Regions from separate parts of the Laedolimicola ammoniilytica genome, predicted to be linked through region 1. Evidence: riboswitches for the same ligand, from Rfam matches in the RefSeq annotation. Region 1 holds a riboswitch; each other region holds the start of a gene.
The links. Region 1 has a riboswitch for thiamine pyrophosphate ahead of thiT (energy-coupled thiamine transporter ThiT). Riboswitches for the same ligand answer to the same signal wherever they lie in the genome.

Region 2: another riboswitch for thiamine pyrophosphate. It lies ahead of thiS (sulfur carrier protein ThiS); the one in region 1 lies ahead of thiT (energy-coupled thiamine transporter ThiT).
Region 3: another riboswitch for thiamine pyrophosphate. It lies ahead of OCV63_RS05070 (TenA family protein); the one in region 1 lies ahead of thiT (energy-coupled thiamine transporter ThiT).

Annotation. Positions count from the first base shown of each region.
Region 1 covers NZ_JAOQKC010000008.1:96,080-106,175, forward strand. The annotation lists gene sdaAB (L-serine ammonia-lyase, iron-sulfur-dependent subunit beta) at 1-461, shown strand, start outside; gene sdaAA (L-serine ammonia-lyase, iron-sulfur-dependent, subunit alpha) at 541-1,419, shown strand; tRNA gene OCV63_RS07645 (tRNA-Thr) at 1,487-1,559, shown strand; gene OCV63_RS07650 (exodeoxyribonuclease III) at 1,738-2,490, opposite strand; gene argS (arginine--tRNA ligase) at 2,635-4,401, shown strand; gene OCV63_RS07660 (helix-turn-helix domain-containing protein) at 4,661-5,617, shown strand; gene thiT (energy-coupled thiamine transporter ThiT) at 5,717-6,391, opposite strand; TPP riboswitch at 6,430-6,530, opposite strand; gene OCV63_RS07670 (sialate O-acetylesterase) at 6,755-7,627, shown strand; gene OCV63_RS07675 (CPBP family intramembrane glutamic endopeptidase) at 7,602-8,420, shown strand; gene gltB (glutamate synthase large subunit) at 8,719-10,096, shown strand, end outside.
Region 2 covers NZ_JAOQKC010000007.1:14,721-24,816, forward strand. The annotation lists gene thiE (thiamine phosphate synthase) at 1-218, opposite strand, end outside; gene OCV63_RS06610 (thiamine phosphate synthase) at 220-843, opposite strand; gene thiH (2-iminoacetate synthase ThiH) at 836-2,089, opposite strand; gene OCV63_RS06620 (thiazole synthase) at 2,103-2,873, opposite strand; gene thiF (thiamine biosynthesis protein ThiF) at 2,916-3,551, opposite strand; gene thiS (sulfur carrier protein ThiS) at 3,553-3,747, opposite strand; TPP riboswitch at 3,826-3,929, opposite strand; gene OCV63_RS06635 (MATE family efflux transporter) at 4,014-5,381, opposite strand; tRNA gene OCV63_RS06640 (tRNA-Leu) at 5,548-5,630, opposite strand; tRNA gene OCV63_RS06645 (tRNA-Leu) at 5,635-5,719, opposite strand; tRNA gene OCV63_RS06650 (tRNA-Leu) at 5,903-5,985, shown strand; gene OCV63_RS06655 (L-threonylcarbamoyladenylate synthase) at 6,281-7,330, opposite strand; gene OCV63_RS06660 (iron-containing alcohol dehydrogenase) at 7,378-8,556, opposite strand; gene OCV63_RS06665 (Yae1 family protein) at 8,614-9,183, opposite strand; gene OCV63_RS06670 (ABC transporter permease) at 9,466-10,096, opposite strand, start outside.
Region 3 covers NZ_JAOQKC010000005.1:49,304-59,399, reverse strand. The annotation lists gene OCV63_RS05095 (winged helix-turn-helix domain-containing protein) at 1-395, opposite strand, end outside; gene OCV63_RS05090 (NUDIX hydrolase) at 605-1,090, opposite strand; gene OCV63_RS05085 (HAD family hydrolase) at 1,093-1,749, opposite strand; gene thiE (thiamine phosphate synthase) at 1,739-2,380, opposite strand; gene thiD (bifunctional hydroxymethylpyrimidine kinase/phosphomethylpyrimidine kinase) at 2,392-3,195, opposite strand; gene OCV63_RS05070 (TenA family protein) at 3,192-3,866, opposite strand; TPP riboswitch at 4,091-4,190, opposite strand; gene OCV63_RS05065 (hypothetical protein) at 4,577-4,945, opposite strand; gene OCV63_RS05060 (hypothetical protein) at 4,964-5,233, opposite strand; gene OCV63_RS05055 (DUF4313 domain-containing protein) at 5,260-5,967, opposite strand; gene OCV63_RS05050 (hypothetical protein) at 6,096-6,419, opposite strand; gene OCV63_RS05045 (DUF4313 domain-containing protein) at 6,416-7,516, opposite strand; gene OCV63_RS05040 (hypothetical protein) at 7,513-8,058, opposite strand; gene OCV63_RS05035 (hypothetical protein) at 8,055-8,594, opposite strand; gene OCV63_RS05030 (hypothetical protein) at 8,770-9,255, opposite strand; gene OCV63_RS05025 (DUF6809 family protein) at 9,248-9,676, opposite strand; gene OCV63_RS05020 (YkgJ family cysteine cluster protein) at 9,712-10,096, opposite strand, start outside.

The sequences.
Region 1 (10,096 bases):
GCTTCGATACGGACGACGAGCGGATCCGGGACTCCTTTCAGATAGCAGAGAAGCGGGGTATCGCCTTTTCCTTCACGCCGGACGCGGAGGAGACCGAGGTGCATCCGAACACGGTAGACATCCGGATGGAAAATGAGGCCGGTCAGAAGCTGACTGTGCGGGGCGAATCCCTGGGCGGCGGCAAGGCCCGCATCTGTCGCATCAATCAGGTGGAGGTGGATTTCACCGGTGAGTACAGCGCGGCCATCGTGATTCATCAGGACCGGCCGGGCGTGGTGGCCCATATCACCAGTGTGCTGAGTCGTCACGGCGTCAATATCGCGTTCATGCGCCTGTTCAGGGAGGGCAAGGGCGACATCGCCTACACTATTGTGGAATCAGACGGACGGCTGCCGGAGAACGTGTCGGACGAGCTTCGGGAAAATGGGAACGTGCATGAAGTGATGATTGTGCAGCCCTAGAAGCCGGGGACTTCATCACCGGAGCATGAAACACAGATCCGGAAAAAAGTGGATTGCAATAGAACAGGGAGTTATAAAAATGGATTTTAAGAATGCGAAGGAGCTGCTGGCACTCTGCGTGGAGCAGAACATGCGGATCTCAGATGTCATGCGGCAGCGGGAGATAGAAGAGGGCGAGACCAGCGGGGAGCTCTGCGACGCCCGGATGAAGAAAGCTTATCACATCATGGGAGAATCTGCCCGTGGACCCATACGGAAGCCAGTCAAATCCATGGGTGGTCTGCTGGGCGGTGAGGCAAAGAGGCTTTCGGACTGGCAGCAGGGGAAAGGCCGGGGAAAAAGTCTCTGCGGGCCGGTGTTGGGGCGGGCAGCGACCTACGCCATGGCAGTTCTGGAGACTAATGCCTCCATGGGACTGATTGTGGCGGCCCCCACGGCGGGCTCTTCCGGTATTGTGCCGGGGGTCCTGCTGGCTTTGGAAGAAGAGTTTCATTTTACAGAGGAAGAGATGATACAGGCCCTTTACAACGCGGGAGCCGTGGGATACCTGGCCATGCGGAACGCTACGGTGGCAGGCGCTGTGGGCGGCTGTCAGGCCGAGGTGGGCGTAGCCTCCGCCATGGCGGCCTCAGCCGCTGTGGAGCTGCTTGGCGGATCTCCGAAGGCCTGTCTGGACGCGGCTTCCACGGTTCTTATGAACCTGCTGGGACTGGTCTGTGATCCCGTAGGCGGCCTGGTGGAATACCCCTGCCAGAACCGCAACGCAGCCGGAGCCGCCACAGCCCTGACCGCCGCGGAAATGGCCCTGGCCGGAGTCCCTCAGCTGATTCCGCTGGACGAGATGATCGTGGTGATGTACAACGTGGGCAGACGGCTTCCGGCAGAGCTTCGGGAGACGGCCCTCGGCGGCTGCGCCACTGCGCCGTCGGCCTGCGAGGCCTGCGGAAAGTGCAGTTGAGAAATTTTAATTGCCCCCTTTACAAATATTTCATTTTCGAGTATAATAGCAGTTGCTGACACAGCAGGCTGGAATAGCTCAGTCGGTAGAGCACTTCACTCGTAATGAAGGGGTCGTGAGTTCGAGTCTCATTTCCAGCTTGATACAAAAGAAGCCCTGAGGATAAGCTCCTCAGGGTTTTTTTCATGGAATAGGAAATTCCGATAGAATTCCCTATTCCATAAAAAATATTATCGCACTGCGGCGCAGTGGTAGATGGTTGCCAAGGCAACCGCGCCTCGGCGCGAGAATGTGCCAATGGCACATTCCTTTTTATCCTTACTTCAGATCCAGCTCCACCGGGCAGTGATCCGAACCGAAAATTTCCGTGTGAATGGAGGCGTTTTCCAGTCGATCCTTCAGCCGTTCGGATACGATAAAATAATCAATGCGCCACCCTGCGTTCTTCTCGCGGGCGCGGAAGCGGTAAGACCACCAGGAGTAGACGCCCTCGGCGTCCGGATAGAAGTAGCGGAAGGTGTCCACAAAACCGGAGCTTAAGACGGTGGTCATTTTCGCCCGTTCCTCGTCGGTGAAACCGGCGTTTTTGCGATTGGTCTTCGGGTTTTTCAGATCGATTTCCTGATGGGCCACATTCAGGTCGCCGCAGTAAATGACAGGTTTCTTTTCATCCAGACTCTTGATATAGGCGAGAAAATCATCCTCCCACTGCATTCGGTAGTCCAGGCGCCTAAGGCCGTCCTGGGAGTTGGGCGTATAGACCGTCACCAGATAGTAGTCCTCAAATTCCAGCGTAATCACGCGTCCCTCGTGGTCGTGCTCCTCGATACCGATGCCGTAAGCCACGCTCAGGGGTTCCTCCTTTGTAAAAATGGCGGTTCCGCTATATCCCTTTTTCTCCGCGTAATTCCAGTATTGATGATAGCCGGGCAGATCGAGTTCAATCTGTCCCTCCTGGAGCTTGGTTTCCTGGAGACAGAAAATATCGGCGTCCAGTTTCTTGAAATCTTCCATAAAATTTTTCCCGACACAGGCCCGCAGGCCGTTTACATTCCAGGAAATCAGTTTCATAAGATCCTCCTTACAGAAAAGATTTGATCTTTTCTTGCATTTTACATATAATAGATATTATTATAGTGGTTCTGCGAAAAAAAGTAAAGAATCGCAGCCGAAAGCATTATAAAGAAAAGATTTTTACAAGAGGAGAATACGTGTATGGAGAAGTTACTGGATCGGATTACCGCTGCGGTATCCGAAGCCTTTGTAAACTGCGGCTATGAGGCCGAGTACGGAAAGGTCACCATTTCCAATCGCCCGGACCTGTGCGAGTATCAGTGTAACGGCGCCATGGCAGGCGCGAAAAAATATCACTGCGCGCCCATTCAGATTGCCAATAAGGTGGCGGAGAGCTTAAAGGAGCAGGAGCTGTTTTCCGAGGTCAATGCGGTAAATCCGGGCTTTCTGAACCTGAAGCTGGCGCCAGCCTATGTGCAGGAATACCTGCAGGGCATGGCCGATGACGAGCGTCTGGGCTGTGAGAAGACCGCGAACCCGAAAACCATCGTCATTGATTACGGCGGACCCAACGTGGCGAAGCCGCTGCATGTGGGACATCTCCGTTCTGCCATCATCGGCGAGAGCGTGAAGCGCCTGGGACGTTTCGCAGGGCACAAGGTGATCGGCGACATCCATCTGGGAGACTGGGGACTGCAGATGGGACTGATTATCACAGAGTTGAAGGAACGTAAACCGGATCTGGTGTATTTCGATGAGGACTATACCGGCGAGTATCCGACCGAAGCGCCCTTTACCATTTCCGAGCTGGAGGAGATCTATCCGGCAGCCAGCGCACGTTTCAAGGAGGACGAGGCCTACAAGGAGCAGGCGATGCACGCCACCTATCTGGTGCAGCACGGGCATAGAGGCTATCAGGCCATCCTGCAGCATATTTTAAATGTGTCGGTCACCGATCTGAAGCGCAACTATGCGAATCTGAATGTGGAGTTCGACCTGTGGAAAGGCGAGTCCGACGCCCAGCCCTATATTCCGGATATGGTGGAGAAGCTGAAGAACGAGGGCTTTGCTTATGAGAGCGAGGGCGCGCTGGTAGTTGACGTCAAAGAGGATACGGATACCAAAGAGGTTCCGCCCTGCATGATTCTGAAGTCTGACGGAGCGTCCCTGTATACCACCACCGACCTGGCGACTCTGGTGGAGCGCCGAAAGCTCTTTGATCCGGACGAGGTCATCTACGTAGTAGATAAGCGTCAGGAGATGCATTTTATCCAGGTATTCCGCTGTGCCAAGAAGACCGGTCTGGTAAAGCCGGAGACGGATTTGGAATTCTTAGGATTTGGTACCATGAACGGCAAGGACGGTAAGCCCTTCAAGACCCGCGAGGGCGGCGTTATGCGTCTGGAGTACCTGATTGCCGATATCAACGAAAAGATGTATCAAAAGATCGCGGAGAATTCTGAGATTTCCGAGGAAGAGGCGCGGGATACGGCGAAGAAGATTGGTCTGTCCGCCATCAAGTATGGCGACCTGTCTAACCAGGCCTCCAAGGATTACGTGTTCGATATCGACCGCTTTACCTCCTTTGAGGGCAATACCGGACCCTATATCCTGTACACCATTGTGCGGATTAAGTCCATTCTGAACAAGTATCAGGCCCAGGGCGGCGATCTGACAAAGGGACGGATTCCGGCAGCGGAAAATGACAGCCAGAAGGCGCTGGAGCTGGTACTGGCCCGCTTCAACGGCGTGCTGGAGAATGCCTTTGACGAGCTGGCGCCCCATAAGGTCTGCGCTTATATCTATGAGCTGGCGAACGCCTTCAACAAGTTCTATCATGAGACAAAGATTCTTGGCGAAGAGGACGAAGAGAAGCGTGCAGGGCTGGTGGCTGTACTGCAGTTGACCAAGCGGGTGCTGGAGACCTGCATCGATGTGCTGGGCTTCGAAGCACCGGAGAGAATGTAAGATAAATAGGTAATGTGAGAGATCCGGGATTGAAACATGTGAACAGGTTCACAATTTCAATTCCGGATTTTTAATACATGGAGCTGTAAAAATATTCCAAATACGATACAAAAATTCGTGCGTTGCACAAGCGTGTTATCATGAAAAGTGTGAAGAGCAATATTTTACTAATTTTCAGGGGACTCTCATTCTATGTCATGTCCCTATGCACACGTTTATGCTAAGATAAAATCAGAAAACACAGCAGGAGGACTTCACCATGGAGCAGATAAAAACCGGAAAATTCATCGCGGAACTGAGAAAGGAAAAGGGCATGACCCAGGAGCAGCTTGGCGACAGATTGGGTGTCAATTCCCGCAGTGTCTCCCGCTGGGAAAATGGTCACGGAATGCCGGATATCTCATTGCTGCTTACTCTGGCAGATGTGCTGGGTGTGACAGTGCAGGAACTGCTGGAGGGAAGCAGGCGGGAAATAGAAAGTGGAAATGCCGGAGTCGTCACCTATGAGGGATTGCATACCGTAGTGCAGTATCTGAATCAGGAGCGGGCAGCCTGGAAGAAACAGATCGATTCCAGCCTGAAATTCAGTCTGTTTTGCGTAGGTGTGGCCACTGTCGGATATGTGGTTATGGAGCTGCTCCGGGCATACAGAGGAATAGATGGCGGCATCATCGATGGAGTTCTGTTTCTGATGCTGTGCGGTTTTATCCGCATCCTCCAGTGCCAGCGCATGAATAAAGATGAGTACAAGTTCACTACGGAGCAGCTGGAAAGCCTGATGGAAAATCAGTGCCCGAAAATGCACACGGCTCAAGAGATGCTGTACTTTCTGAAAAGCCGCCAGCAGCCGGAGCCGGACGAGAGTAAGTGCGAGAAGATTCTGAAAGCTATTGAAACGGAATTGAAGCCTGGCGAAGCCGTCGAACTGGTCACCCAGTATGGCGAATACACCCGAAACGCTCTCCCCATGATGTGGCACCCTGTCATCGCCTTCACCGATCACCGCATGATCATCGGAGGTGAGCGTCAGAAGGGCATGCTTATGGTAGAGTATGACACCGAAAGCTACGAAAAAGACGACATCCTTTCCAACCGTACCGAATGCGACGGCATCCAGTGGGAAATGATCATCGGCACAAAGCAGGCGGAGCTTCGGTTTACCATCAAAAAGAAACGGCAGTCACAGAAAGATAGAGAGAAAACGTCGGAAAAATAGAAGGAAACAGGGTTGTAAAAAGTTTTCGAAAAGGGAAAAATGCCGCAGGTTCCGCAAAAGAACCCGCGGTATTTTTTATTGGTGTAAAAGAATGATTGTTTAATCTGCCACCGCCATCTGCTTCACCCGCACAAACGCCTTATTCACCGCCGGAATCGCCAGTACAATCAGTGTAATGGCCGCCTCGCAGCCCAGATAAGAGCCGTTGTAGGCCAGGGAATAAACCGGGGCGCTCATACCGGATCCTTCCGCGTACATGCCGAAGAAAATCAGGCCGGACAGGAATGCGAAGAGGTAGCGGCCCAGGACGCCTACAATGTAGCCTTTCACAAGGCCATTTTTCTTGTTACAGAAGATACCGGACAGACCCAGTGCGCCGAAGGCCAGGATATAGTCCGTAATCATCTGGGGCAGGCTGATGATATAAGGATCGGAGATGAGCTGCAGCAGGCCGTAGGCCACGCCGGTCATAATACCGGCCCGCAGGCCGTACCAGTAACCGATACAGCAGATGAACAGCATGGAAAACAGAGTAACGGATCCGCCCATGGGAGCCTCAAAAAGCTTCAGGAAGGACGTGATCATGGCCAGGGCCATGGCAACGGCAGAAAAAACCAGGTGCTTCGTTTTCAATTTTGCCTTGTCTCCGGTGAGATAGCAGGCCAGGATCAGAAGAACCAGCATCAGGGCGACCAGGGCACCGTAACCCAGGCCCGTCAGGTTGTAGGTGGCGTTACCGTATTCGTCCACCAGTTTGGTAGCAAAAAGTGACATAAAAAAACCTCCTTAGGAATGAAAAAATTTCACAGGAGGGGATACAAAAGATGCTTCCTTACGCCGGTATTAACCGGTTCAAGTAATGAGGGTCAACACAGATGTGTATTCTCAGCCTTTGGCTCCCCTAGCTTTCGCTATGTGATTGATTTAAATATAGGGCAGACAGGGAAGAAAGTCAAGAGAAAACATTTTGCATTTTCGTGAAAAAGTACAGAAAAACATTTTGTATTTTCGTGAATAGCAGGAAGATTTGACAGGGACAAAGAAGGGGCTTATACTTGTAGAATATGAATCCATATGGAAGAGAACCCTGGTAGCCAAAGGTGAAACAGGGTCAAAGTATAAGAAACGGAGAATTCTATGAACCGAATACCAAACAATAAAAAAATCATTTTCATCCTGAGCGCCCTGTGCTGTCTGCTCATGGTGGCGGTCAACATCTATCAGCAGAAAACCTGGCGGGGCATGGACGTGATTCTGTTTATGGGGCAGAGCAATGTGAGCGGAGCGGGCGGCGACGCCTCGCAGGCACCGGAGCTGACAGAGGGAGCCGGGTATGAGTACCGGGCCGTGACCGATCCGGACAACCTGCATGTGCTGACGGAGCCCTTCGGCCAGAATGAGAATCGGGGAGCTCTGGATGATACGGATATCCTGGAGCGGAACGGCAGCATGGTGACGGCCTTTGTAAACGCCTATTATGAGAAAACTGGCGTTCCGGTGGTGGCCATTTCCGCGTCCCGGGGCAGCTCTTCCCTGAACGGATGGCTGAACAGCGGGCGGAAGGAAGAGGCGGCGGATCGCCTGAATGCGGCGAAGGAGTGCCTGAAAAAAGAAAAAATCCGGGCGCGTCACATTTACATGGTCTGGTTCCAGGGAGAGGCGGACGCGAATCTGGAGACGCCCGGGGATGAGTATCAGACCATGCTGCGGCAGCTGGTGGATGATATGGAGGAGCAGGGTGTGGAGGATTGCTTCCTGATTCAGCTGGGCCCGGATCTGACGGATCTGACCAGACACCAGGAGATTATGGACGCGCAGCTGCAGATTTGCGAGGAAAATGAGGATATCGTGCTGGTGTCCACCCTCCCGGCCGAGCTGACCGGGGCGGATATGAAGGACGAGGGGGGAATCCATTTTACACAGAAGGCTCTGAACCTTATCGGAGAGGACGCCGGAAAAAATGCGGGAGAGTATGTGAAAGAGCATGGAGCAGAGAAAGAATCTCAGTAAAAGCCTGTGGGAGCTGGCTATGCCGTTCCTGCTGTACGTGAGTTTGAATATGGCAATCCAGGCGGCCCTGGAGCTTTGTTTTTTCGAATTCTTCACAGCACCGGAGCATGCAGTCTGGGAGCTGGCTGTGGTCAATGGGATTGAAATACCAATTTTTTATAGAATGTATCGGGAAAGCTGTATCCGGGAGCAGTTGGAGGAGCCGGAACCGAAACGCGGCGGAAAAAACGCAGTCTGGAAAAGAAAGTCCCGGACAGGCCGCCTGCTTCTGGCGATTTTGGGCGGCCTCTTCCTGGGCCGGGGCATCAACCTGCTGATCGGCCTGACGCCGCTGCCGACCCTGTTTCCGGGCTATGAGACAGCCGCGGACAGCATGTATACAAGCAGCCTCCTGTCGCTTGTGGCAGCCAGCATGGTGACGGCGCCGATCCTGGAGGAGCTGCTGGTACGGGGCGTTCTGTACCGGAATCTAAAAGGGGTGCTTCAGAACCGCTATGCCGGCATGGCTTGCGCGTCCCTGCTTTTTGGCATTCTTCATGGGAATCTGGTGCAGGGGCTCTTCGCCTTTCTGATCGGCCTCTATCTGAACTGGATCTACGAGTCCGAAGGCTCCCTGCTACCGGCAATTCTGGCTCATGCGGCGGTGAACGCCTCTACCATTTTTCTGGAGAGGATGCCGGAGTGGCAGAATGTGCTTTATGGAAGTTTGCCGTTGTATCTGGCGGTGACAGCGGTGTGTCTGCTGGCTGGATTTGAAATATGGAAAAAATTTCCACTTTCAAAAGAAAAGTAAGGATGTAAGGAACGAAAAGCAGAGAATATCATAAAAATAGCGTAGAAATTATTGAGAAAAATGATATTTGAATTGTTCCTATAGTCCTCATTTCCAAAGAAAAAAGAGAAAACAAAGATGCAATTCAACGAAAAAGACGAAATTCACAAATAATCTGACAATAATACAAAAATTCACTCTTTACATCTGAAAAAAATCGTTGTATAGTACCAATAAAGTCAGAGCAGGACGCTGCACTGAAGAATAATAGTAATTGAAAATTCCAAACAAGCGAGTTCAAGGATCTGGAGGGATAGGTATGAGCCAACAGAGCAAGGGATTGTATGACCCGCGATTTGAGCACGATAACTGCGGTATCGGTGCAGTGGTCAACATCAAAGGATTGAAAAGTCACGAGACCGTGGCGAACGCATTGAAAATTGTAGAGAACCTGGAACACAGGGCCGGCAAAGACGCCGAAGGTAAGACTGGAGACGGAGTAGGAATCTTATTACAGATATCACATAAGTTCTTCTCCCAGGCAGTCAAACCTCTCGGCGTCTTTTTAGGTGAAGAAAGAGATTACGGTATCGGCATGTTCTTCTTCCCCCAGGATGAACTGAAGCGCAACCAGGCCCGGAAGATGTTCGAAATCATCGTAGAAAAAGAAGGGATGGAGTTCTTAGGATGGAGAGAAGTTCCCACCGTGCCGTCTGTCCTTGGCACCAAGGCGCTGGAGAAGATGCCGTGCATCATGCAGGGCTTCGTCAAACGTCCGGCAAACGTGGAAAAGGGACTGGACTTCGACCGGAAGCTTTATGTGGCCCGTCGGACCTTCGAGCAGTCCAACGACGACACCTACGTGGTATCCCTTTCCAGCAGAACTATCGTATACAAAGGCATGTTCCTGGTACATCAGCTGCGCTCTTTCTTCCAGGATCTGCAGGATGAAAATTACGAATCGGCCATCGCCATCGTACATTCCCGATTCAGTACCAACACGAATCCAAGCTGGGAGCGGGCGCATCCCAACCGTTTCATCGTACACAACGGCGAGATCAACACCATCCAGGGCAATGCAGACAAGATGCTGGCCCGGGAAGAGACTATGGAGTCCAGCCACCTGAAAAAAGACCTGAACAAGGTTCTTCCGGTGGTCAATGCCTCCGGTTCCGATTCCGCCATGCTGGATAACACCCTGGAGTTCCTGGTTATGAGCGGCATGGATCTTCCGCTGGCCGTCATGATTACCATTCCGGAGCCCTGGGATAACAATAAGGCCATGTCCCAGAAGAAGCGTGATTTCTATCAGTATTACGCTACCATGATGGAGCCCTGGGACGGCCCGGCCTCCATTCTGTTCAGCGATGGCGATGTGATGGGAGCGGTTCTGGACCGCAACGGCCTCCGTCCTTCCCGTTACTATATCACCACTGATGACGATCTGATTCTTTCCTCCGAGGTGGGAGTCCTGGACATCGACCCGACCAAGATCGTAGTCAAGGAGAGACTGCATCCGGGCAAAATGCTTCTGGTGGATACAGTCAAAGGCGAGGTGATCGACGACGAGCATCTGAAAGAGAAATACGCTTCCGCACAGCCCTACGGCGAGTGGCTGGACAGCAATCTGGTACAGTTAAAGGATCTGAAGATTCCCAATGAAAGAGTACCGGAGTTTTCCGCAGATGAACGCAGAA
Region 2 (10,096 bases), on a different contig from region 1:
TCGTTGATAATCAGCGGGACGCCGTGGCGATGACAGATTTCCTTTACCCGGATAGCTTCCTGCAGAAACTCCTCCTCCGGAAGCTTCTTTTCCCGCAGCTGCAGGATCGTCACGCCTCCCGCCAGAGCTTCCTCAATCTGCTCTTCCAGCGTCTGTCCGCCGGTCCAGTGCCGGTCCGTCACCGCGTAGAGCAGCAGCATCTCTTTCTTAAATTTCATTCTATCTTATCCCTTTCTGTGTGTTCGCCGTCTTTTCTGAAAAGGCTGACAGATAGCGTCCCGGCGCTTCACATACCATAGCGCCGCTCATGACGCACACGCCTGCTGCCCCCGCAGCCATCACCTCTTTGTAATTCTCCGGAGCGATTCCACCGATGGCGTACACAGGTGTCTTCACGCTTTCACACACCTGTTTCAAAAACTCCAGTCCCCGCCCGGGCAGTCCTTTTTTACAATCTGTATCAAATACGTGCCCCGCCGTTATATAGGTACAGCCAAGCGCCTCTGCCTCCCGGGCGTCCTCCGCGGAATGACAGGACGCGCCCAGCACGGTAAAATATGCCCGTTCATCCGGGGATAAGTTCCTCAGGATAGGAAACGGCAGGTGGAGCCGCTTTACACCCAGCTCCAGGGCTGCCCCCGGGAAGCTGTGCAGAACACAGGGCGTCTGATATCTGTCACAAATTTCTGCCGTCTGACGCGCCAGTTCCAGATATTCCGCCTCCGGCAAATCCTTTTCCCGCAGAATGATACCCCCGGGTCCCGCCGCAGCCAGCGCTTCTATACGCCCGAAAAAATCCTCTTTGCAAAGCTTACGGTTTGTAATCACTAACACATTAGACATACACATAATCATTCAGCACCGGCTGAAGTCCTTCCTCCGTGATATCCTCATACATGGTCTCAAAGCTCCGCCCGTCATTGATCTCAAACTGCTCGTCGCCGGTCTCTGTTCCGTCGTCCTTGCCGCTGTATTTACTCTCATGATCCCCGATACCGGTGGATACGCCTGCAGACACCTTCGTCGCCGCAATCTTCACGATCCCGTTCCGGAAGGACGCGCTCTCCCGGGAGGATACGGTGATCCCCACGTAGGGCAGAAAGATCCGGTACGCGCAGATAATCTGGCACAGCTGCTTTTCGTGGACGTCCAGCGGATTGATCTTATCGTTGTTGATAATCGGACGCAGTCTCGGACAGGACAGGGACATTTCCGCATGGGGATATTTCCGCTGCAGATAATAGACATGCAGCGCGCTTGCCAGCGCGTCCTTATGAAAATCCGACAGCCCCAGAAGCGCCGAAAATCCCACACCGCGCATGCCACCCATCAGCGCCCGCTCCTGGGCGTTGAACCGGTAGGGCCATACACGCTTGTGCCCCATCAGATGCAGCGTTTCATACTTATCCGTATCATAGGTCTCCTGAAATACCGTCACATAGTCCGCGCCGCATTCATGAAGATACCGGTATTCATCGGAATTGACCGGATAAATCTCCAGCCCCACCATCCGGAAATACTTCTTTGCCAGCTTACAGGCCTCGCCGATATAATCGACGCCGCTCTTACCACGGCTCTCACCGGTCAGAATCAGGATCTCCTCCATACCGCTGTCGGCGATGACCTTCATTTCTTTCTCGATCTGCTCCATATTGAGCTTCATGCGGTTAATGTGGTTATAGCAGTTGAAGCCACAATATACACAGTAATTTTCACAGTAATTGGCGATATAAAGAGGCGTAAACAGATACACCGTATTGCCAAAGTGCTTACTGGTCTCCCATCTGGCCCGCTCTGCCATCTGCTCCAGGAAGGGTTCCGCCGCCGGAGATAACAAAGCCTTAAAATCCTCCACGGAGCAGGTACGGTGCTCCAGGGCTGCCTTTACATCCTTCTCTGTATACGTTTGATAATCATAGGACGCCACCTGGGACATGACCTTCTCACAGATGTCCGAGTCGATCTGCTCCATGCCCGGCATATATTCCATATGGTTGGTTCTGGAGGAGGGATCCGTCTCCAGCTTATGCTTCTTCGCCAGCGCTTTTTCGGAAAGGTATTCCGAGTCTACAAAGAACTGATTTTCCATATGCTCACACCTCTCAATCCCGCAGAAATCCGGTCAGCGGATCGGAGGCTGCCGCACCCCTGGTCAGCACTCTTCCAAGCCCTGCCAGATACGCGTTTCGTCCGGCCTCTATGGCGTCCTTGAAAGCGGAAGCCATAAGCGGCAGATTGCCTGCTGTGGCCAGCGCCGTATTGGCCATAATCGCCGCAGCTCCCATCTCCATGGCCTCGCAGGCCTGAGAGGGCTTTCCGATACCGGCGTCCACGATAATCGGCAAATCGATTTCATCAATCAGGATCTGGATAAATTCTTTTGTAGCCAGGCCCTTATTGGAGCCAATGGGAGACGCCAACGGCATAACGGAAGCTGCTCCTGCGTTCACCAGATCTCTTGCCACATTCAGGTCCGGATACATATAGGGCATGACCACAAAGCCCTCCTTCGCCAGAATCTCGGTGGCTTTAATGGTCTCCTGATTGTCCGGCAGAAGATACTTGGAATCCCGCATAATCTCCACCTTTACGAAATCGCCGCAGCCAAGCTCTCTGGCCAGCCGCGCGATACGGACTGCTTCTTCCGCAGTTCTCGCGCCGCTGGTATTGGGAAGCAGTGTCACATGATCCGGAATATAATCCAGGATATTCTCATGCTCTCTGGTGTTCGCCCTGCGTACCGCCAGTGTGATGATCTCCGCTCCCGCATCCTTTACCGCAGCCTCGATTAAGTTCAGGGAATATTTTCCGGATCCAAGAATAAAACGGGAATGGAATTCATGTCCCCCCAGTGTCCATGTATCGTTGTTCATATGTATACCTTCTTTCTCTTAAATTTCGCTTTTTATACTCTTCTACGGCTCCGGCTCTCCCGCCAGAATCCGTATCACCATATGGGCCTCGTGGGCTGCGCAGGTCATGACCCGACTGGAAACCAGCGTACCACACTCCTTCACATCGCTGACGCCGTCCCCACAGAGATAAAACCGCTTCGTAACCCGCCGGGTCTGTATCCGGTTCACACTGTCCATACCGGCCATACCGGAGCCGGACAACAGATATTTCTCCGGAAATTTCTCCAGCACTGCATTGACCAGCATTGCTTTGCACTCCGGATTGTCAAAGGCCTCGCAGATGATGTCCGCATCCGTAAGAAGCTCTCCTATATTGTCCTCCGTAATACGGAGCGTATGGGTCTCCAGCTCGATATAGGGCGCGATTTCTTTCAGATTTGCCGCCAGCGCCTCCGTCTTCGGAAGCCCCAGCTGGCTTGCCTTGTACTGCTGCCGGTGAAGATTCGAGATATCCACCCGGTCAAAATCAATCAGTATCAGCTTTCCCACGCCGACTCTTGCCAGGCAGATACTGATATTGGAGCCTAAGCCTCCCAGGCCACAGATGGCCACGGTCGTATGCTCGGCCCTTTTCTGGAAGGCTTCCCCATGCCGGGCTGCCAGAGCCCGGTGCCATTCTTCCTTTGTCGGTATCATCTCAGCCGCCTCCCACAAAGCTGACTACTTCCACGCTGTCGCCGTCCGCCAGCACCGCTGTCTCGTACTGTGCCTTTGGCACAATATCGCCGTTTCGCTCCACCGCGATCCGCTTCAGATCGTAATTGGTTCCGGCCAGATATTCCGCCACGGTTTTTCCGGCGATATTAAGTTCTGTTCCGTTTACTTTTACCATGCTTTCTTCTCCTGTCCCATAATTTTTCGCAATAAACGCAATAAAAAAGAAAGCCACCGATTTGGTAGCTTTCCGTTTTTCCTTTTTGCTCAGGTATCCCTACGTTGGCATTATCCAAATCAGGTTCCCGGTCGAAGGTCACACCTTCCTCTCAGCCTGTATACAAGCTCCCGTCTGTTTTATTGTCTTTTTGCATTATAGATCGATTTTCATAAAAGAACAAGGTCTTTTCAAAATTTTCCTGTACAATTTCTACTACATATCACCTATACAAGTTCAGTCTGGCGCTTTTCCATTTTTCGCATATAGAGAAACCAGACCACAAAGATCGCGCCGCCCGTACATACCCAGGAGGCTACATAGACATTCATCAGCATATCATAGGTGGGGAACCATTTAAATACCGTCAGAAGCCAGATCATACGGAATACAACCGTTCCCAGAATTGTGATAATAGAGGGTTCCAGGGATTTTCCCATACCCCGGAGCGCCGCGCTCTCCACCTCATAAGTGGCTGTCAGCCCCTCCAGCGAGCAGACATGATGCATCCGCACCAGGCCATAGACCGCCACACTGCTGCTGATAGTATAGATTCCTACGAAAAATTCGTCCCAGATCATAAAAATAATGCTCAAAATCTCGGTAAAGCCCATTCCAAACAGCATACAAAGCCAGAAGATCCGCTTACAGCGCTTCAGATTCCCCGCGCCAAAATTCTGGCTGGTAAAGGTTACTGCCGCCTGGGCAAAGGCGTTGGCAATATCATATGTAAAATATTCAAAATTCAGCGCCAGGGAGGATCCCGCAATGGCGTCCTCTCCAAAGGAATTGATCCCGCTCTGGATAAATACATTGGACACGGAAAAAATCGCGCCCTGAATGCCCGCCGGAATTCCAATCAGCAGTACCTTTTTTAAATCCGTGCCGTCGATACACAGTCTGTGGAAGTAGAATTGAAATTCATCTGTTCTTGCATGGAGATAAACCATTACCAGCACCGTACTCAGCACATTGGAAATCACCGTTGCAATCGCCACGCCTGCCACGCCGAGACCAAATACGATGACCAGCAGAAGGTTCAGAACCACATTTAAAATGCCGGACAGAATCAGATAATACATGGGCCGTCTCGTGTCGCCATAGCTTCGAAGAATGGCAGAGCCAAAATTATAAAGCACCATGAAGGGCAGTCCGATAAAATAAATGCGGATATATAATAACGCCTCATTGATGACTGTTTCCGGAGTTCCGGAAGCCTCCAGCACCAGCCGTGCCGTCAGCATACCGACAGCCAGCAAAATTATTCCCAGCATTGCCCCGAAGGTCATAATCGTATGCACCATCCGGCTTATGCTGTCCCGCCTTCCCTGGCCGATCAGATTGGCCAGGGCCGCATTGGGGCCCACCGCCAATCCCACAATCAGATTGACAAAAATTCCCACCAGTGCCACACAGCTTCCCACTGCCGCCAGAGCCTGGGAGCCCGCAAACCGGCCTACCACTGCCACATCCGCTGAGTTAAACAGCTGTTGCAGAATACTGCTGAAAGCCAACGGAACCGCAAACAGAATCAGCTTCCCCGCCAGACCGCCGTTCAGCATATCCATTTCTTTTGTTTTCTTTCGCTCTTCCATCTTTATTTCTCTCCGCTTTGTATGAAATCAGACCTATCGTAACGCATTATTTATACCACTTCAAGTATTTTTGTTAAAAAGCAGGAATCTTTGTTATGTAATAGGGGCTCCCATAGGATCTCCTATTACATAACAAAAAGGTCTCAGAATTCATCTGAGACCTTTATGCAGGAGATGGGACTTGAACCCACACAGCCTTGCGACTACAGGCACCTGAAGCCTGCGCGTCTGCCATTCCGCCACTCCTGCTCACTGCGGAAGATGGGACTTGAACCCACACGATTGCAATAATCACAAGATCCTTAGTCTTGCTCGTCTGCCAGTTCCGACACTTCCGCATTTAGTTGTTTGCTCGTTTCGTCAACGCGCTTGATTATAATAACACCGCTTTTAACAAATGTCAACTGTTTTCCCGAATTTTTTTCAAAAATTTTTATCCGATTTTTAAATTTACAAATTTGAAAATAATTTCAAAAAAGTGTTGACAATAAGAACACTTTCTGATAAGATACTATTTGTTCGCAGGAGTGGCGGAATGGCAGACGCGCAGGCTTCAGGTGCCTGTAGTCGCAAGGCTGTGTGGGTTCAAGTCCCATCTCCTGCATCACGAAAGCTTTTCAGAGGAATCTGGAAAGCTTTTTTGTTTTGTAAGAACGGACGAAAAAAGAAGGGGGCGCGGAATTTGCTTCTGAGGTGTTCGGACGTTTCACGAACGGACGAAACCAGGAGCGGCGGAGGATTTTCTTCTGAAGTGTTCGGACGTTTCACGGACAGGCGTCTGTCTGGCTCGGACTCAAGGTCCACTCCAGTCAGACACTAGTGCGCGAAAAGCCGGACACTATCTTAGAAGAAAGTCCTCCACCGCTCCTGGTTTCTGGTTTTTGATATAAACTAGATGGCTATACCCGTACTACTTTGTGTCCCGCTGCCTTCAGCAGCCGGTTCATAATGGCGGCACCAATGGCCGCATCCTCGAAGGATTCGGAAAAAATACATTCCACATCCGTGTCGTCGAATTTACGGAGTACCTCAAAGAGGTGCTGCGCGATCTCTTCTTCGTTACTGCGGGCTCCCAGGCTCATGACGATGCCGTGGGGATAACGGGACTTTGTCTCATCGGTGGCTATAATACCTACTTTTTTACCGCTCTCTTCGGCCTCTGCAGCCATCCGGTTCATGGTCTCGACTACTTTGTCGCTGGGACCTTCTACGATGGTCAGGTCGGCTCTGGGCGCGTAATGGCGGTATTTCATACCGGGAGCCTTGGGCTTAACGCCTGAGTTCGGAGCGATGATCGCCTTATCAATCTCTACCGGACCAATGACTGCTTCCATCATATCTTTCGTGATGGCGCCCGGACGCAGAATGACCGGAGGCTCTACACTCATGTCTACAATGGTAGATTCCAGGCCAATCACTGCCTGGCCGCCGTCCAGAATCATCTCGATCCGTCCGGACAGATCTTCTATCACATGGGCTGCCGTAGTCGTACTGGGCCGTCCCGATACATTGGCGCTGGGAGCTGCTATAAAACCTCCCGCCGCCCGGATAAAGGCCGCCGCAATCCCGTCACTCGGCATCCGTACTGCTACTGTATCCAGGCCGCCTGTGGTCTCGGAAGGTACCCGATCTGTCTTCGGAAAAATCAGAGTCAATGGTCCCGGCCAGAAGGCATCCATCATTTTTTCTGCCTTTTCCGGCACCTTCGCCGCAATTTTATACAGATCCGCCCGTTCTTCTATGTGTACAATCAGGGGATTGTCCGAGGGACGTCCCTTGGCTGCGTATATTTTCTTGGAAGATTCCGGATTCAGCGCATCGCCGCCGAGACCATATACCGTCTCCGTAGGAAATGCCACCAGGCCGCCGGCCCGGATAATATCACCCGCCTCTTTCATAATCTCCGAATCAATGCTGTCATAATCTAGTTTTCTTACCTGTGTATCCAAAGTTTCACCTGCTTATCGTTATTTTTTACATGCTAGAGCCAATATGGCTATTTCGCCATCCGGTAGATTTCCGCCATATCTGATCTGGTCAGCTTCTGAATGCCGCCGATGGTCCGCTTATCCATATGACTGCATTTGTAGGCCAGTTCCAGAATCTGTCCTTCCGTCAGTTCTACGCCAAGCTCCCTGATGCTGGTGGGCATATGGATAGATCGGAAGAAATCCTCCAGTGCTTCAATGCCTTCCAGGACGGTTTTTTCCGGATCCGCGTAGTTGTAAGAAACACCCATTACATTCACCGCGAACTTGGCAAAGCGCGGAACATCATTGAGATATACGTAGCGTGCCCAGCTTCCCCAGACTGCCGCCAGTCCCGCGCCGTGGGTCACATCGAACATGCCGCCCAGCTCGTGCTCCAGCTGATGGCAGGCCCAGTCACCTACTCTGCCGCAGCCGGTCAATCCGTTGTGGGACAGGCTTCCCGCCCAGAAAATTTCAGAACGGGCGTCATAATCCTGCGGATTTTTCAGCAAAATCTTTGCCTGATGCATCACTGTCTTTAAAAGCCCCTCTGCCAGACTGTCCGTCAGCTCCGTATCCATCTCGTGGGAGAAATACCGCTCCATGGTGTGCATCATAATATCCACACAGCCGCTCATGGTCTGATATTCCGGCAGGGTATAGGTCAGCTCCGGATTCATAATTGCGAATTTGGGCCTGCCCAGATCGCTGCTGTAACCCCGCTTCAGCCAGCCCTCCTCATTAGTAATGACAGAGGAATTGCTCATTTCACTTCCGGTAGCTGCCAGAGTCAGCACCACGCCTACCGGGACGGAGTCCTTCGCCACTGCGATTTTTTCATAAAAATCCCACACCTCACCGTCATATTTGACGCCGTAACCGATGGCCTTGGCAGAGTCAATGGCGCTTCCGCCTCCTACTGCCAGAATGAAGTCTACTCCTTCTTTTTTACAAAGCTCGATCCCCTCATGAACCAGGGACAGATGGGGATTCGGCACTGCGCCGCCCAGCTCTACCCAGGGAATTCCTGCCTCGTCCAGAGACTGAAACACCCGATCCAGAAGACCGCTCCGTTTCACGCTTCCCTTTCCGTAATGCACCAACACCTTCGTTCCGCCAAACTCCCGTACCAGCGCTCCGGCCTGATGTTCTGTATCCTTTCCGAATACTACCTTTGTGGGTGTGTAATACTGAAATCCGTTCATGTAACCTCCTCCTTTGTCTCACTTTCTCTTTTGTATGTTCTCTTTCGATATGGCATCCTACTTTTCCAGCAGTTCCAATAATTCTTCCGCCGTCCTGTCCGGATATTTCACTGCCAGTTCGTACAAAGGCCGGAGCTTTTCCTTTTCTTCTTCCAGCTCCTCTGCCATCTGATCCAGAGACTTTCCTTTGGCGTATTTCTTCTGAATCTGAGCCAGTCTACTCAGATTCACGCCTCTTTCTATCCCTTCCGCCAGACCTAACTCCCGGCCTTCTGCCAGGCCTAACTCCCGACCTTCTGCACGACCTTCTGCTCTCTGATATTCCCGTTCTTCCTGTTCGTCATACTCTGTCAGTATCATCCTGCACACCTCCGTTCCATGTTTTGTCAGGATATCTGCCAGTATTCCCCTGTCAATGCACTGCTTGATGCTAATCTCCGTTGCCTCTTCCAGGGACCAGCCTTCATCCATCTTCCAGCGAATCTGCGCGATGAACTCCGCATAATCTGATAATCTACGGCATTTCCGCATCATGTCATTATTCCGGCCTGCATTGATATTCAATACGGTCGCTTTACACTCCAGACAAGGTTCTCCTTCTTCCCGATCCGGTTCTCTCCTTTTCATTATACGTTTTACTTCTCCTTCCTGCAAGGGCATAGAATAGCTTTTTTCTGTTACATTTTTGCATACTTCGCCCTTCGGGCGTACTTTGGGTGTGTTGATTTCGAACTGAAATCCAGACCTTTATCTTTCGTGAACAGCCGCGGAAGACACCGCACTGCATATCGTGTAAAAAATAACAGTGCCGACAGAATATCCGTCATTCCGACTTTACGTATTCTTTATCGACACTGTTATTTTACCAATTTATACTAAATTATACAAGCCCTTTTCTTTTATTTCTTCCTATTCATACCGCAGTGCCTCGATCGGGTCCATCTTCGCCGCCTTGTTGGCCGGATAATAGCCAAAGAATACGCCAATCAGAATCGAGAAGGTCACGGAAAATACGATACCGCCCACGGAGGGCTTCGCCGCGTAGCCCAGGGCATTGGTCGCCACCGCTGCCAGAATGAGTCCCAGCACAATGCCGATAAAACCGCCCAGTAGACAGATGACGATGGATTCTGTAATAAACTGAAGCCGGATCGAACCGTTGGTAGCCCCCAGGGCCTTTCGGGTACCGATTTCCCGGGTTCGCTCGGTGATGGACACCAGCATAATATTCATAACACCGATACCGCCTACCAGCAGGGAAATGCCTGCGATGACGGAGATAGCAATGGACACCGTAGACAGCATACTGGTCATGGAGGAAACCATACTCTCCATGCTGCTGGCGCTGATTTCAAAGCTGTCGTTGTTCCGGTAATAGCTGTTATTAAACCAATTTTCCAGCTCCGTGCAGAGACTGGTGGAATCCACGCCGGAGGCCGTTACGATAGTTAGCTGCGAATAACCACTTGTGGAATGGTTCTGATTCCGTGCCGCCTCCAGAGGCATATAGAGCGTGGTAGAGATATCCTCATCGGATTCA
Region 3 (10,096 bases), on a different contig from region 1:
CTGCCCAGTACGGTGCGGATATAACCGCCCTTCGGCGTGTCTGGCGTCAGCTTGCGACGGATCTGACCGATGACGCTGGCAACTGCAGTACCGCAGTGTTCACCGTCTTTATCCCATACGGCCTCATAAATCTGGCTGGCTGAGAATACCCAGCCAGGATGACGAGCCAGATATGTAAGGACTGCAAATTCATGGTAAGTCAAAGCGATGAGGGTACCGTTGCAATATACGGTTTGTTCCTTTAGCCGAATTTCAAGACCAGGGAAGGAAAGTGCAGACTGCGGTGGAGATGGTGCAAGGTGGATAAACTCTGGCTCATCCGCAATAAGCTCCATAATTTTGTTGATTATATGTTCTTCATGATCAGGAATGGACAGAATCAGAAGTTTACCCATTTTGCTCACATCCTTTCTCCTTACACACTTTGAGACAACCAAACTTCATGGAAATATAGAATATAAAATGCAAGGATAATTTATATAAGTGATTTCCACAATTTGTTTGATTTCATATGGAACTAAATAACATGGATCCTATTTGATTTCTTGTGCAATAAAAGCGTGTTAGACAACAGAGACTTTGGTACCTTAACATCTGGCATTTTTCAGCCTATTAGTTGTTCCACATAGGTAATCAGAGGGTGCAGTTGTTTCAGGCGAAACATCTTAAATAACTTATCTGGATTTACCCATTGAACATCCACAACTTCTGTTTCCTGTAAACGCATTTCTTCAATCTTTATATCCTTATGAAATAGCCAAACATCGTAAAAATCCTGCACATTTTCCCGTCTGGTCTGATAAATCAATTTTTCACTTCCGGGAGTAAGCAGTATTCCTAATTCTTCTTTTACCTCTCGGATTGCTCCTTGCAAACTGGTTTCCCCGGAAAGTACAGAACCACCCGTACATTCCCAATAAAGAGGGTATTGCTTTTTCGGATGCCGCTGTGATAAAAGATACTGCCCCTGCTGGTTGACAATCCATACACTCACAGATAAATGATACAGCCCTTTGGGTATGATTTCTCCACGGCACACTGCTATTCCAGACTTTTCCCGTTTTGCATTATATAAATCCCATTTTTCCATTTTCATACCTCTTTGTGTGGGATCGGTGCTTGCCGGAAATCAAGTAAGTAAATATCCGCAATCCTTTCTATTTCTGTACGCTGATCTGCGGAATACTTATCATAAATCCCACCTGCTAACATACGGGCTGCCTTTGCGCTTTTAATTGCTGGAAGCACATCATCAAACACAATACAGTGTTCAGGTGCAACCCCTAATTTTCTTGCGGCCAATTCAAAGACATCCGAATATTCTTTTCCCCGCTGAACCTCATCTGTTGAACATAGAGCGTCAAATAATTCTAAAATAGAATTGTTCTTTAAGCATGGAATATAGAGATTTTCCGGCAACCCCGTAGCAACTGCAAGTTTTATTCCATGTTCTTTTAAGCGCAGAAGATAATCAAGGGCATAGGGCAGCAGACCGACATGGTTCCTGTATTCCTCGACCGCCATATTATTCCATTCCTCAATAATTCCCTCTACCGTTTCCTGCAATCCAAAAAGATCAATGGTATATTGTGCGGCTTCCTCAAAACTCCTTGCACATATTTCAGTTACATAATTATCTGGGACAGGAAGATTTCTCTTTTTCAAAAACTGAATATCTATATGCTCCCATACATCCATTGAATCCAGAATTGTTCCATCTAAATCAAAGATTGCCGCATTAAAATCCATGTTTCTTTTCCTTTCCGCAAAATAAATCTTTCAGTTCCGCAGCAGCAGCTTTTATATCGGACTGCGCTATGATGGCAGATACAACAGCCAGTCCGTCAATTCCCATGGGCTTGAAACGCCCTGCATTTCCTTTATTGATACCGCCAATAACAACTATCGGCAAAGAAACGGCTGTGCGGATTTTCTGTAATTCCTCCATTGATACAGATTCAGCGTCGGTTTTAGTTCCAGTAGGGAACATTGCGCCAACTCCCAAATAATCCGCACCATCCTGCTGTGCTTGTATTGCTTCTGCAATGGAAGAAGCAGATACCCCCAACAGCATATTTTCCCCAATTACTTTGCGGACGGTAGCCGCAGGTAAATCATGTTGTCCAATATGTACTCCCGCAGCCTGCACAGCCATTGCAATATCTATCCGGTCGTTTATGATAAGGGGAATATGGTATCTCTCCGTAACCTGTTTCACGGCAACCGCCTGATTATAAAATTCCAATGAAGGCAATTCTTTTTCTCGGAGTTGTATCATTGTGCAGCCTCCTAAAATTGCCTGTTCCACCGCTTCTGTCAGGCTATCGCAGCTCATTAGTTGACGATCAGTAACAAGATAAAGTGTATAATCAAAGTTCATTTTGCACCTGCCTATTCTTTAGATAAACCATGCTGATACAATTCGTAGAAATGGTGCGTCGGGCCACAGCCTTTTCCAATCGCAAGGGAGTGTTCGATTGCCGTTGTGACATAAGCCTTTGCCGCTTCGACAGCAAGCGGAATACTTTTTCCCTTTGCAAGCTGGGAAGCGATTGCAGAAGAAAAGGTACAGCCTGTCCCATGAGTATTTTTCGTATCAATGCGGGCTGTTTCAAAGTGGTGGAAATTTTCTCCATCAAATAGGACATCAACGGCATTTCCTATATGATGTCCGCCCTTGACAACAATCGCCTTACAACCCATGGCATATATTTTTCTTGCGGCAGCCTCCATATCTGAAACTGTGGAAATCTGCATATCCGCTATTTTCTCTGCCTCTGGAATATTTGGAGTAAGCACATCGGCCAGTGGAATTACAGTGTCTATCAAGGTGGAAACCGCCGCAGGATTCATCAATGGGCAGCCATTTTTGGCATACATAACCGGGTCGATTACAATATTTTGTGGCTTATATTGTAATAGTTTCATTGCCACTGCTTTCATACATTCTGGCGTAGAAAGCATACCAATCTTTACTGCGTTCACTTCAATATCTTCAAACACGGCATCAATCTGTTTTGCAATCATATCCGGGGTAATATCTTGGATGTCGATAACGCGGCTGGTGTTCTCTGCAACAACAGAAACAATAACACTCATTCCAAATACGCCGTGAGCAGAAAAAGTTTTCAAATCAGCCTGAATACCTGCACCTCCGCTGCAATCTGATCCGGCAATGGACAATACTTTTTTCATTTTGCATTTTCCTCCATTCTCTCGTTCCGATAGGCCATCTTCCAAAAAGCAAGCTCTAACAAACTTGCTTTTTCAAAAATATCAGCCAGATACTTTTTATTTGCTACTGATAACCCGGCACATTTATGCTCTGCAAAAGCAGACCATTCTTTGCAGCTTTCTGCATATTGTTCATCCGCATAATCTTTGATAAAGTCCCAATATCTTGACTGTCTGCTTGTAGGAACAGCCGCCAATTTTCGGAATATATAGCTGTAACTTAGCATACAGGGAAGAACCGCCATTAAAATTTCTTCATTCTTTCCATGTGACGCAATCTCAAACATGAAATCAATGTAATTTTGATTTTCAGGCAGAGGAGCGATCAGTTCAATATCATTATCCGTCATGCAAAATTGCTTTAGATAATCCAGGCGCACTTCTGATTCCGTATCATTTACAAAATTCAGCATGGAATAGTAAAGCTGAATTTCTCTTAATGTATCAGCATGAAAAATTGCCTTGCCGTATATACGGGCATAGTTTTTCAGATAGATACTATCCTGAATCATATATCTTTTGAATTTTTCAAGAGGTAGCTTTCCAGTTTGCACTTCCTGCACAAATGGGGTAGCTGCACATTCTTCCCAAATGGGAATGTTGTGGGTTAAGATGTCTTTCATAAATGCCATGTTTGATCCTCCTAAGATAAAAAAATAGAGCCTCTAAAACAATTAGAAGCTCTTTCAGACGCAATACGAGCGTAAGAAATTGCTTCCCTACGCCGGTATTAGCCGACAGGTCCAGAGGTCAGGTCTTACCTTTTTCAACTTGTTCAGTTCCCTCGCAAACACATATCATATCTTATTCAATTAAAAAAGGACATTCCCAAAACAGAGAATGTCCAAAAAATACGAATCTGTATTCTTTAGCTCCCTGCGTTGGTATTAGCCAACAGGTTCAAAGGGTCAGGTTTTAACCTTCTCAACTACAAGGTAGTCCCCCTGCTTGAATATCATTATAGTTAGAAAGTCCCCAAAAGTCAAGTCTACGCATTTAGGACGGTAAAAGTCCACGGAAATCAAAGGTTTTTCCGCATGGTCGGCTAGATAAAGTTATCCTGTTCCCCTCAAAACGAGGTTCTAAATGCGGGAAAACGGACAAAAAAGGAGAGACAGATGTGGAGGATTTGACACCTTTTCGCCGACGTTTTTTATCACTGGGTTACAGTAAGGGGCTAATGTATCCTAAAATAATAGCTTTGTTTTATCCCTCAATAGAATTTGTGGCATCTAATTTTTCATAAATATTTTGGATATGATTATGGTGCGGTATATAAAGAGAGAAAAACGCACCGAATACAGAGCCGATAGGCATACTGTATCCGGTGCGTTGTAAATTTTTAACCTTTCAGATAGTAATGCACATAGGCATTATAATCTCGATGCCGGGTGACTAACCGCAGCCAGATATAAAAGTGGGCAGTTTCCGAATACAAATTGAATTCGGTGGGCTCGCTGGTGGGCTGGGCGTACCCTCGGCAGAACCGTGTCAGGGTATCCAAATTCAGAAACTCCGGCAGTTGGAACAGCGCATTCTGGAAAGCATCAATTTCACGGGCAACTTCCAGAACAGGCGTATCCTTTTGGCACTGATGCCAGGTGGTCCACCATTTCCATCCGTCATAATCAGAACGGGAATAGGCTATCTCGCTGGCAGGACGGGAGCCCTGCTGAAACAGATCTTCAAAGGTGCAGGAAGTAGTCAGCAACGGATTTTCAAAGTCGGTCTACTGCTGGCTCAAACCGTTTTTGACAGCTGCCCATTCTGTTAGAGGGAGTGGGCAACGGTTGGCATCACGCAGGGCTTCATCCATACCGCACGCCTCGCAGATATGGACATCTGCATAGCGGCTCAGGGCGTTGATGACCAGCCTGCAATCCAGCGGCTGACCACACCGAAGACACAGGGGTGGTTGCTCCGCCTCTGGGGTAAACAGCAGTTTGTCCTGCTGCCACATGGTTTCCAACAGGGATTTGGGATAGATACGGATCTTCATGATGATGTCCTCCTATTTTATCGTGTTTAATATTCGTACCGTTTCCTTCGGTCTTCAGACCAGGGAGGGTAAACACGCAGCTCATCCTGGAACATGGTCATCAGATCGCCTGCCATGTCCTCTTTGCGCCGATAGATGCACTGCTTCTCCGTACCATCGGCATAGCGGATGATAGTCTGGAGTGCGGGACCTTTCTGTGTGAAGATGAATTTGCGGCCATGAGAAGGATCAGATGCCTCAATCCAGAGGGGCAGGGTGGAGGAACTCCCATCCAGACACCGCCAGCCGCTGTAATCGGTGTAGCTGAACCCGTTGATTTCCCGCGCCAGTCTGCGCAGGGCAATATACAGCCGCTCAAAGTGGCACCCCAGTTCGCCTTTCTGATGCCGGATGTAGAGGGTGTGCCCCTCATGATCCAGGGCATCCAGTTCTTTGCCATAAAACAGGTATTCAGGGTAAAGACAGCCATCCGATTCAAGAATTTGTCCAGTGGGTTCCGCAAGGTGATTGTCTGACAGCCAGGCCGGAAAAAGTTCGTCTGCGGCTTTTATATTGATGAAAGCGCAGTGGTCGGGCCGGATTCCGGTTAAGTTGGTGGTAAGGGTTTCCCACAAAATCAGGATGCCATGATCCTTTTCATAAAGCTTGATGGCGAGATTGCCGTTGGGATATGTACTGATTTTCAAAGTAAGCTGGGCTCGGTGTTCGCCCAGCGTAAATGCGAGAGTATTCATAAGCGTTTTCCTCCAAAGAAGTACCGGCCGCCTGCAAAAATGCAGATTGCCGGTGCTTGTTGGTGTGTGTTCCGGACAAGGAAACCGGAGCAGGGAGAGGAATGCAGTTCCTCTCTGGTCATCGTCAGCTACACAGCCAAAATCTTTGACTCGAACTGATAGCGCAGAACCTGAGCCAGCTTTGTCCTGTTTTCACAAGTAATGCGATAGGTAGGGCCATAGTTATTCCGCTGTTCATCCATCCTTCGAATGGAAATGCTAAATCGGGTGCCCTCCTGGGTGATCCACAGACGCCTGCCCGTGGCAGCATCTTCAGCGATAATCCATAAAGGGCGCTGCATGGTCATATAGGTCTGGGGGTAAGCACGCCAGCCGCTGCGGTCATGGTAACAGAAACCGGGGGTTGTCTGCCGCCTTTCATTCAGTACATCATAAACTGCCTTATATTTCATGCACTGCACCGCCTTTCAAAGTTTTTCAGGTAGCCTGCATACCCTTCCGGATCCAGTTCCTGCAGCCGGTTGGCACGAAAACGATATTCGGGATAGGTGCAGAACCCGCTCTGCATGGTGCGGCCGGTGGGGATAGCCAGACCATGTCGGATGAGCCAGGTGGGAAATTCCGAATCGGCATTGGTGTCGATAAAGGCATGGTCTTTTTGCCGCTGACCGGGCAGGTTGACGGTGAGAGTCGCCCAGGGTTCCGGGTCACCGCTTTCCCATGTCACCATTTGTATGGCAAGGTTTCCATTCAGGTAGGAAGTCACCTGCAGCTGGATGGGGTGCGTGGCACCAAATTTCTTGTAAGGCAAGGTAACAGGTGCAGCATCAGTATCAGTATCAGGCTCTCCATCCTCTACGCCCAGTTCCCAACTAAGGGACAAAATCTGGCTCTGGCTCAGCGTGCGGGTATATTTCTTTGCGTATTTTGGCTTGAAGAGCAGGGCACCGTCCTGCAGGAGCAGCTTTCCTTCCTTTTGGTCCTGAATACAGCGCAGGCCATGCAGACGGGGCTTTGCGCGCTCCACCGCATCGTGGATCTTTGGATGGTCAAACCATATGGAATACTGTACGGCTACATTGAGATTGGGATGCTCCTGAAAGCGTGAGCATAGGAGATCCAGTACCTGTTGACAGACTTTTTTCCGTTTCTCCAGCGTTTGACGCTCGTTAAAGGTCAGTGTGAAGTACGAGAAATCCCGTTCGGATGCGTCTGCGGCGCCGCTAAAGGGATTACACCAGAAGTACAGATCCCATCGGTCGCTGCCATAGGACACAGGGATATTTTCGTCATACTGGTAGCAGACAAAGTCCTGTGCGATGGCTTCCATGACGGGTTTCATTGCTGCGCTGCTCTCCAAACTTGCCTGACGGATATATTGTTCCCATTCTTCGCAGGTGTGACTGTCATAAAACTGTTTGTTGGCTGCGGCCTCTGCTTCGGTGCATAGGGACTGCAGGCGCAGGGAGTGGACATCTTCTTTGGCATAGCCTTTTTCAAACCATCTGGTATCAATATTCATATGAGAACGATCTTCGCGAATTTTCATTTTGCATCCTCCTTGTGTATAGTTGCTGCATTTTTTGACGCAGTGTGGTCATTGGTCTTTCCAGTCATAGAGCCGACCATTTCTTTCAGACTGGCGATATACTGCTTCCATGCCTGTCTGGATTCTTCAGCACGCTTCAACTCGGCAAGCTGTTCTTCCGGTGACAGGGCTTCAAACTCGCATTGGCGGCAGTCCCTATCAATATCCAGAAAGATGCGGTTCAGGATGGAGAGAGCCAGTTCTGTAACAGTGGGGCTGTGTTCGTCAAGTGCTTTGCGTCCCTGACGAAACAATTCCAGATAGCGCTCATATTGCTGTTCGCTGATGAATTCCCAGCCGTAGGCTTCCTGGATGTCGCTTTCGCTATGGTATTGCATAGCTGCTTCAAATTCTGCCTCGCGGTCTGCGGCTTCCTTTTCGATGTGCCGCTTGAGCTTGGCGCGGATGCGCTCCAAGTCTTTGAGCAAAAGCTTGCAGGCTTTGGCCTCCATGAGATAACCGTGTGCTTCGCTGTTTAGATATTGCTGAGATGTATTTTTCATGCGGCAGCTTCCTCCTTGGATTTGGATTGAACAAAGAGTAGGAACCCGTTGCTGGTATCCTCCAGAAGCTGCCATGTACCATCCCGCCAGACGCAGGCGGTTGCATCGTTGTAGACTTCCGGCGTCTTGGGCGGGTCGTCAAAGCATTCCGGCGTCACATAAAGGCACATATGTCCCATATAGAAGGGCTGCAGAGCTGCTTCTATCTCTTTGCGCAGGGCAAGGGCGAGGGATTCGATCTCGTCAATATCCTGGCGCTGAAAGGCAGCATCTGAGATCTGTTTGAGCCGCTTGGTTTGCTTCACAGCTGCATCTATATAGGGTACGGCCTCATCAAAGTATTTGTGTTTGATCCGCATACCGTCAAATACCAGAAAGCGGGTATAGGCGGTAGCGGCTTTACAGATGTCTTGCCGCAAGGCATCAAATGGTTTTTTGTACTTGGTTTTCAGCACCTCCATGGATACGACCTGCAGATTGCGCCGCAGGGTTTCCAGATGGTTCACTAAAGTGGTGCGTAGTTCATCTCGTTCCATAGGCATCCTCCGTGGGTAACTTCCGGGCGGTTATCCGCGCCGGAAGTGGCGGCAGTGCTCATGCACATTGGCGTGGGTAAACGCAAAGCTCTTGCAGGCCAGCAATCGGTTCCGTTCTCTGGAAGATTGCCGGGCAACGTTTGCATGATACTTTTTAACAGATGTTTTTATAGGGTTATTCGAGTTCAGGTTCCCAAGGGGTATCTTCCTCATAAGGCGCAGCCTCCTTTTCATTGTCAGTGGACTTGTCGGCAGCCCGTACCGTCAGCAGAAGGGCATCTTCCCCGACATCGCTGCTGTGGGACTTTTGGGCTCGTTTTCTTTTGCATCGTTCCACGGCTTTGTCATAGTCGTAGCCGATACCAGCTTGCAGCTTGTCCGCAATTTTACGTAGCTTTTCTGCATGGTACTCATAGGTAGCACGATGGAATCCAGTCAGCTCCCACTGATCGCACACCGATTCCAGAAGCCGGACATAATCCCGCAGTGCGTTGACTGTTTTGTAGATATCGCCATAGCAGGTAGTAAAGGTATGGACGCCATCAAGATCCCGAAAGCAAAAAATCAGTTCTTCCCCCAAAAACTGTTCCAGTTGGACTGATTGTGCGATCATTGGCCGAAAAGCTTCCTGGGGCAGTTCGGGCAGTCTGTTCTCATCCATTGCTATCCTCCTCATGTTCCGGTATTGGCGGCTGTGGGCCTAAGCCTGCCGCAAACATCTGCACAGCGGTACGGTAACCAGAGGCGTATGCCTGCTCCAATACAGCAGAATTGCGGCATTGTACCGCAGTCTGATACTGTTCAAAAGCGATGGATGCCTCGTTGGAGAGCAGCGGGAGCAGAGCTTTTTCTTTCTGTTGTACTGCCTGATTAAAAGGTGTGAGGCGTTTATCAAGCTTGAACACATCTGCTTCATATTCGCCATAATAGAGCGAAGTGAGAAAGCGTGGGTCTGCCGGAAAGGATATAGCAGATGGTGCAGGGCGGGAAAGCGCCGCCGCAATATCTTTGAGTGTGTTGATCAGTGCAGGGAGCTGAACATTAAAAAATCTTTGCCCCATTGCTGTTTCGTGTAAATTCATAAAATGAGGCCCCCTTTCTAAAAGCCATTTGCCTTTTACTGTTCCCTGGCAATCCGGTGCAGGTCTGCTAACAGGTGCCGGTTATTCTGCTCATACTGAGGTTGAAAAGGCTGGTCTAAATCAAAATTGTAATAGCGGTAGTAGATCACCTTGAATACAATGCCCTGCCGCATGTCAGGGTCAATGGCGCGCATCAGTTTGCCCAGTTCGGTGGCGATCTCATATTCCCGCTTTACATATTCTTTGTCTTCCCTCTTAAAATTCTGATACAACCAGTCCTTGACGGATACCCGGCTGCCGGTAAAGTGGCTCCGGTGCCGGTCCAGACACAGGCAGTATTCAAAATCACGGCCACGCTCCCCTGGACCTACGGTAAGAGGATAGATACGGCAGGTACGGGTACGGGCAGGGTAGACGGAA